DNA from 2 places in the Bacillus sp. SH7-1 genome. Region 2 is predicted to be linked to the other one. Evidence: riboswitches for the same ligand, from Rfam matches in the RefSeq annotation. Region 2 holds a riboswitch; the other holds the start of a gene.
The links. A riboswitch is a leader RNA that binds a small molecule or an ion and turns the genes downstream of it on or off. The one in region 2 is predicted to bind S-adenosylmethionine.

Region 1: it holds a riboswitch for S-adenosylmethionine, as region 2 does, so the genes downstream of both, DN390_RS07385 (hypothetical protein) here and DN390_RS00665 (bifunctional O-acetylhomoserine aminocarboxypropyltransferase/cysteine synthase) in region 2, are expected to answer to the same signal.

Annotation. Positions count from the first base shown of each region.
Region 1 covers NZ_QNUD01000007.1:208,727-212,144, forward strand. The annotation lists gene DN390_RS07375 (YwiC-like family protein) at 126-848, shown strand; gene DN390_RS07380 (hypothetical protein) at 881-1,072, opposite strand; SAM riboswitch class I at 1,195-1,293, shown strand; gene DN390_RS07385 (hypothetical protein) at 1,334-1,651, shown strand; gene DN390_RS07390 (SWIM zinc finger family protein) at 1,905-2,294, shown strand; gene DN390_RS07395 (NAD(P)H-dependent oxidoreductase) at 2,318-2,893, shown strand; gene DN390_RS07400 (group-specific protein) at 2,890-3,243, shown strand; gene DN390_RS07405 (short-chain fatty acid transporter) at 3,284-3,418, opposite strand, start outside.
Region 2 covers NZ_QNUD01000002.1:92,889-96,306, forward strand. The annotation lists gene DN390_RS00655 (YjjG family noncanonical pyrimidine nucleotidase) at 1-263, shown strand, start outside; gene DN390_RS00660 (chloride channel protein) at 307-1,536, opposite strand; SAM riboswitch class I at 1,851-1,954, shown strand; gene DN390_RS00665 (bifunctional O-acetylhomoserine aminocarboxypropyltransferase/cysteine synthase) at 2,048-3,346, shown strand; gene metA (homoserine O-acetyltransferase MetA) at 3,330-3,418, shown strand, end outside.

The DNA.
Region 1 (3,418 bases), on a different contig from region 2:
TCTTACATATTGTAAGGAGCATTTTTTATTTGTCAAAAAATCGATTCAATATATATCCGTTGTTATATAAAATTATTCGTATAATAGTAGGTGAGAACTATTTTCAAAAGGGAGGTGTATAGTTAATGAAGTTAGTTATTCCGAAGCAACATGGTGCATGGGCCATGCTTGTTATACCATTTCTATTAAGTGTTATTCTTGGGAAACCTACTATGTATCATATTCCATTGTTTTTAGCTTGGTTCTTTATCTATTTAGCTACGTATCCATTTCTTATATACATAAAACAAAAAAGAAAAAAAGACTATTTACATGCTTCAATTGTATATTTTATTATTGCGTCCGTATTTGGGATGATTTCTCTATTATATGAATGGCGCATTCTTTTATTCATAGCAGTCATGATTCCCTTATTTATAGTAAATATGTATTACGCTCGTCAAAAGAATGAAAGAGCATTACTAAATGACATTAGTGCAATTATTGTTTTCTGTATAGGTGGTGTAGTTAGTTATTATTTTTCAATGAAGCTTATAGATAAAACAGCATTATTTATTGCGCTTATTTCATTTTTATATTTTTTAGGAAGTACGTTTTATGTGAAAACGATGATTCGTGAGAAAAATAATCCGAAGTATCGTTTTATATCTTGGGGTTATCATATCGTGTTAACGATCATCGTATTTGCTATCAATCCATGGTGTTCACTTATTTTTATACCAAGTGTCATTCGAGCGATTATATTGTATGGCAAGAAAATTTCAATTATAAAAGTAGGGATTTTAGAAATTGTTAATTCTGTATATTTTTTAATTATAACGGCAATAATTATGGAGTATGCCATTTGAAAAAGCTTCCCATCAATTGATGGGAAGTTTTTTCAATCTTTTTCTAAAATGTGAACGGTGTAATCGCAGCGTTGAATAGCTTGTTCGATCGCATAAAGGGATTGCTCAATACGAGCGCGATTAAAATCTTTTTCAACAGTCTGTAATGCTTCTTCTAAACAATGTTTTGCTTCTTGTAATGATTGAAAAGAATCTTGTACATATCCGCGAGCATTTTGATGCATTTCATAATCCTCCTTGAATACTCATATATGTATAGTATGAACAGTAAAGAAGAAAATATAATTCGTTATATTTGTTTGACAATTGAAATGAAATTACGTATAGTAAGAATTAAGTGAATATTTTCTTATCCAGAGAGGTGGAGGGACTGGCCCGATGAAACCCAGCAACCGCGATGCAGGTGCTAATTCCAGCAGAACATATTTGTTCTGGGAGATAAGACGAAGATATATACGTAACTTCTTCTTATCGGAGAGGTTTTTTTGTTGCAAAAAAACCGATTACGAAAATTTATATTAAGAAGAAAGGGGTTGCGCATTACTGTGACACTCGAAAAATACGTAAAACTGCGTAGTACAGTTTATGAATATATGATAGAGCAAGATAAGCCGATATCATTGTTAGATATTCAAGAACATATCGTTTCGCATCATGAAGGAAAATTCACGAAAAAGATGTTACATCAATTTTATTTATCAAGGCTATTAGATGAACTGAAACTGGATGGGAAAATTACATTAGCTGATGAATATCTGTATACTGAAAAAGGGGTATTTTATAAGGCGAGAAAGGGGAGCTAAGCTCTCTTTTTTTTGAAGTATGTAGAGTAAAAGACTGCTAAAGCAGCCTGATACAGGGAATGGTGTTGAGTGTGTAGTGTCAAAGATTGAATGTGCCTGAAAGAGGCACTTCATATCGGCTGCAAATGAAAAGAGACACCTCCGCCGAATAGGTGTCAGTCGTTTTGTCATATAGACTTGCTATTTGACAGTTATTAGAATAACATGCAGTGGTTGTGGAAGTCAAAAGGGAATTAAAGGAAGAGGTGCTATTATGTACGCTTACTTATTACATGATATAACGAAATGGATTCCTAAGTACATTATAGATAAAGGTTATGAATATTATGAAGAAGGACATGTAGAAGATGTTGAAATACAAGACAAAAAAATATTTGCTTTCGTTACTGGAAATGCGGGAAACTATGAAGTAATTATTAATCTCGAAGATTTTACAGAAAGTAGCTGTGAGTGTCCGTATGAGAATCTTTGCAAGCATATGGCGGCAGTTGTTTATGATATTCAAGATGCTGGTGAGAGTAAGGTGAAAGAGAAACTGAAAGATTTAGAAAAGGAAGAGTTACTCACAGTATTAAATCGTTTGTTGCAAAGTTCGAAAAACGTGCAAATTGTAGAGAAGATGTTAAAGAAGGGGAAACTTTAACTTATAGAGGGAGTTGTTTGGCAGTGAATGTACTAATTGTATACGCTCATCCTAGTCCTTCAAGTTTTAACGCAGCAATTTTAAAGCATGTACAAAACGGACTACAGGAAACAAATCATTCAGTTACGGTACTTGATTTATACAAAGAACAATTTGATCCAGTCCTTGTTTTTAATGAAGAGAAGAAAAGGCGTGATTTAGTAAATGAAGAAGAAACAGCTCGGTACAGAACGTTAGTGGAAGAAGCGGATACTCTTCTCTTCATTTATCCAATATGGTGGTGGGGGATGCCAGCTATTTTAAAAGGGTTTATTGATCGCATTTTTGTAGCTGGATTTGCTTATAAATATGAAGGTGCCCTGCCGAAAGGATTATTGAAAGGTAAGAAGGCGTGGGTAATTAATACATTAGACTCACCGTTGTGGTATGTCGCACTATTATATCGATCCGCAGATTGGATTATGATGAAGAGAGGTGTTTTACGTTTTTGCGGCATCCACGATATAAAACGGTCAGTTTTTCAATCTGTGAAAACGAGTAAACGAGAGAAGCGGGAAAAGTGGTTATTACAAATAGAAGAAAAGGCTCGTACATTATGAATGAAATCGATCGTATTATAAACTGTTGTGGGTATGATGACGAACTTTTTCGAACGTATATTACATGTTTACTTCAATTGAAAAAATGTAGTGAAACATTTCAGCAAATTCAAATACAATTAAGAAATGACTACTTGATAAGAGGAATTTGTGAAAGAGAAGTGGATGAAGTAGTAAGGGGAAGTAAGGAGTATGAAATGCATTTTCTTCCTAAAGCGTTACAGTGGGATTTCTTGAGGGGAAATCCGCATCTAATTGAAAAAGTATGTGAACATTTTTTTGCATGTGAGGCATTACATCTTACGGATATAGAGTGGAAGAAGATTATAAAATGCGTGGGAAATAAATGATTTATTATGTAAAAAAGCTAGTATAAAACTAGCTTTTTGTTTAAATAAATAAGAAACATAGACTTATGATGAATCCTGCATATAGTAAGTTCACAACGCAAAATCCCATAATATCACGAGCGCCTAAACCGGCTATCGCTAATGCCGGTAATGCCCAGAAAGGTTGAATCAAATT
Region 2 (3,418 bases):
TTTTTGTTTCTGAAGATACGGGTTATCAAAAGCCAATGAAAGAGTATTTTGATTATGTTTTTGAACGAATTCCTAATTTTTCCCTTGAAGAAGGGCTCATTATTGGGGATTCGTTAAGCGCTGATATTAAAGGTGGATATGTAGCAGGAATTGATACTTGTTGGTTTAATCCAGAAAAGAAATCAAATAATAGTGAGATTGTGCCGACATATGAAGTGCAAAATTTTGAAGAGTTACACGCACTATTGAAGCAGCATGTGTAATGAAAATAGGCAGTGGAACTTTTGTCCCTACTGCCTATTTGTATTAGCTTGTAGTTTCGTTGTTTTTAGGAAGTGGAAATGCATTACCAATCGCTGCCGCTCCAAGCATAGGTAATAGTAAGTTGAGCGGGAAAAACATGAGTAATAGTAGTGTTATAGCAATTGGTTTTCTTAATGCATAGCTTGAAATTGCTGTTGTGACAATGGCTACCGAAGCGATTGGATCTATAGGGATAATAGAAGCTATAGCATATCCGATACTAGATCCAGCGAATATAATTGGGAAAATATGTCCGCCACGCCAACCTGTATTTAAACAAACAGCAGTAATACATAATTTTAAAACCCCTGAAAGAAGTAGTACCCAGAAGGATAAATGGCTCCATTCAACGACTAAATCTTTTAATTGATGTTCTCCGGAGAATAATGTGTATGGGAGAAAAGTTCCTGTAATCCCTAATAAAACACCACCGATAATTCCAAGGATAAGTTTGTATTCCCTAAAAGGATGAATGAATTTCTCTAATGTGAATTCTAATTTAAAATAAAAGAATCCAACTATAGCACCAATACTAGCAAGTGGTAGAAAGGCAATCCATTCATTAAGAGAAAGGGAACCTTCTCCAAAATCAACGATAAAGGATCCACGATTATCAAATTTACTAAGCAATAAATAAATGGAAAAACCAGCGAAAGTAGTAGCTAAATATACAATTGCTTTTTTTCCTTTAGAAAATTCATTAATTTGTTCACCCTCATTTTCATTTGGAGCTAAATAACCGAATAATGGCGCGTTAAAAATTACACTTAAAGTAGCACCAATTCCAACCTCCGTTAGTTCATTCATTCCTTTTAAGGCGAATGTAAAGCGATCCCCTACCCATGTACAAAGTCCACCGATAATTCCAACAAGTGCTGCTTCGGGACCTAAGCTAGCCCCAAATATTAAAACGATAATCGCAGTTAAAGTAGCTTTATGTACAAAACGGTATTCAATTCTACCTGTTTTTTTATATTCACCCATTACTTCCGGCATAAGACGTGGATATGTGCCGAAGTATTTTTGGGTTAAGCCAACGAGAATACCACCGATAGTTGTTATACAAATGGTGTAATACGGGGGAGAAGATAAGATAGTAGGTAAGTATCCCCAAATAAAGTGAATGCCGATATTTATTGTAACTAAAAATAACCAGACTGTTGCTCCTACTATAGAGCCTAAAATAATGCCGTATAGGACGAGTATAAAGTGCATGTCCTTTGTGTGTGTCATGTTTTACCTCCGTTATGTAAGTTTTAATGTTGAAAGAATTAAATATAATACTGTGAAATGAATATGTATAGTATCTTTTTGAGAGGTTGGCTTATTCAATATATTGAGGTCTTGTGAGAATTTGAAATGTATACAGTTAAACTACTTATTTCATTCTATATAGTAATTATGGGTTTTAAAAGGTCTTTTTCAAATGAATATGGAATATATTTCTTTTGTTATGCATGTCAAATTCTTTGTATTTAATTTAGAACATTCAGAAAAACTAATTGACATTAGGAAATTATTGCTATAAAATCAACGGTAATTGCATAGTCTTATCAAGAAAAGGTGGAGGGACAGGCCCGACGAAACCTTGGCAACAGCCGTATAACGGAATTGTGCCAAATCCTGCAGGTAATATCCTGAAAGATAAGAAAGAGCCTTTAGAGCGTGTTTTCAAACTGCTCCTTTCTTGTTTTCAGGAAAGGGGCAGTTTTTTATTTTGTATAAGAAGAAAGGAGAATGAGAGATGGGAGAATCATGGGGAAAAGGAACAATTTGTGTGCAAGGTGGCTATACGCCAAAGAATGGTGAACCGCGTGTTTTACCGCTTTATCAAAGTACAACGTATAAATATGATACTTCGGATGATTTAGCAGCACTATTTAATTTAGAGGCAGAAGGATATATCTATACGCGTATTGGCAATCCTACTTTAGCAGCATTTGAGCAGAAGTTATCAGATTTAGAAGGTGGTGTAGGAGCTGTTGCAACGGCCTCTGGGCAGGCTGCTATTATGCTCGCCGTTTTAAATATTTGTAGTAGTGGAGACCATTTGCTTTGTTCTTCCACAGTTTATGGCGGGACGTTTAATTTATTTGGAGTGAGTTTGCGTAAGCTTGGTATTGATGTTACGTTCTTTAATCCAAATTTAACAGCTGATGAAATTGTGGCCCTTGCTAATGATAAGACGAAACTCGTTTATGCAGAATCGCTAGGAAATCCAGCAATGAACGTTTTAAATTTCAAAGAATTTTCAGATGCAGCCAAAGAGTTAGAAGTACCTTTTATTGTGGATAATACATTAGCGACTCCTTATTTATGCCAAGCATTTGAACATGGAGCAAATATTATCGTTCATTCTACGACGAAATATATTGATGGTCATGCAAGTTCTTTAGGTGGCATTGTCATTGACGGAGGGAACTTCGATTGGACAAATGGGAAATATCCTGAACTTGTTGAACCGGATCCAAGTTATCACGGCGTAAGTTACGTTCAAAATTTTGGTGCAGCAGCTTATATTGTGAAGGCACGTGTTCAATTATTAAGAGACTACGGAAATTGTATGAGCCCATTCAATGCGTATATTAGCAATATCGGCTTAGAAACATTGCATTTACGAATGGAGCGTCATAGTGAAAATGCTCTCGCAGTTGCTAAGTGGCTTGTTGATCATGAACGTATTGAATGGGTGAATTATCCGGGATTAGATAGTAATGAAAATTACTCGTTAGCACAAAAGTATTTGAAGAAAGGTGCTAGTGGTGTTTTAACATTCGGCATTAAGGGGGGATTAGAAGCAGCGAAAGAATTTATCGCAAATGTAAAACTAGCAACTCTCGTAACGCATGTAGCTGATGCACGAACTTGCGTTATACATCCTGCTAGTACAACGCATAGACAATTAAGTGCTGAAAATCAGCGTTTAGCGGGTGTCACATCAGATTTAATTCGTTTATCAGTTGGTATAGAAGATGTCTCTGATATTATTGCAGATTTAGAAGCAGCGCTAGTCGGAGGCAAACAACATGCCAATCATAATTGATAAAGATTTACCAGCTCGCAAAGTGTTACAGGAGGAAAATATTTTTGTAATGACAAAAGAGCGAGCAGAAAC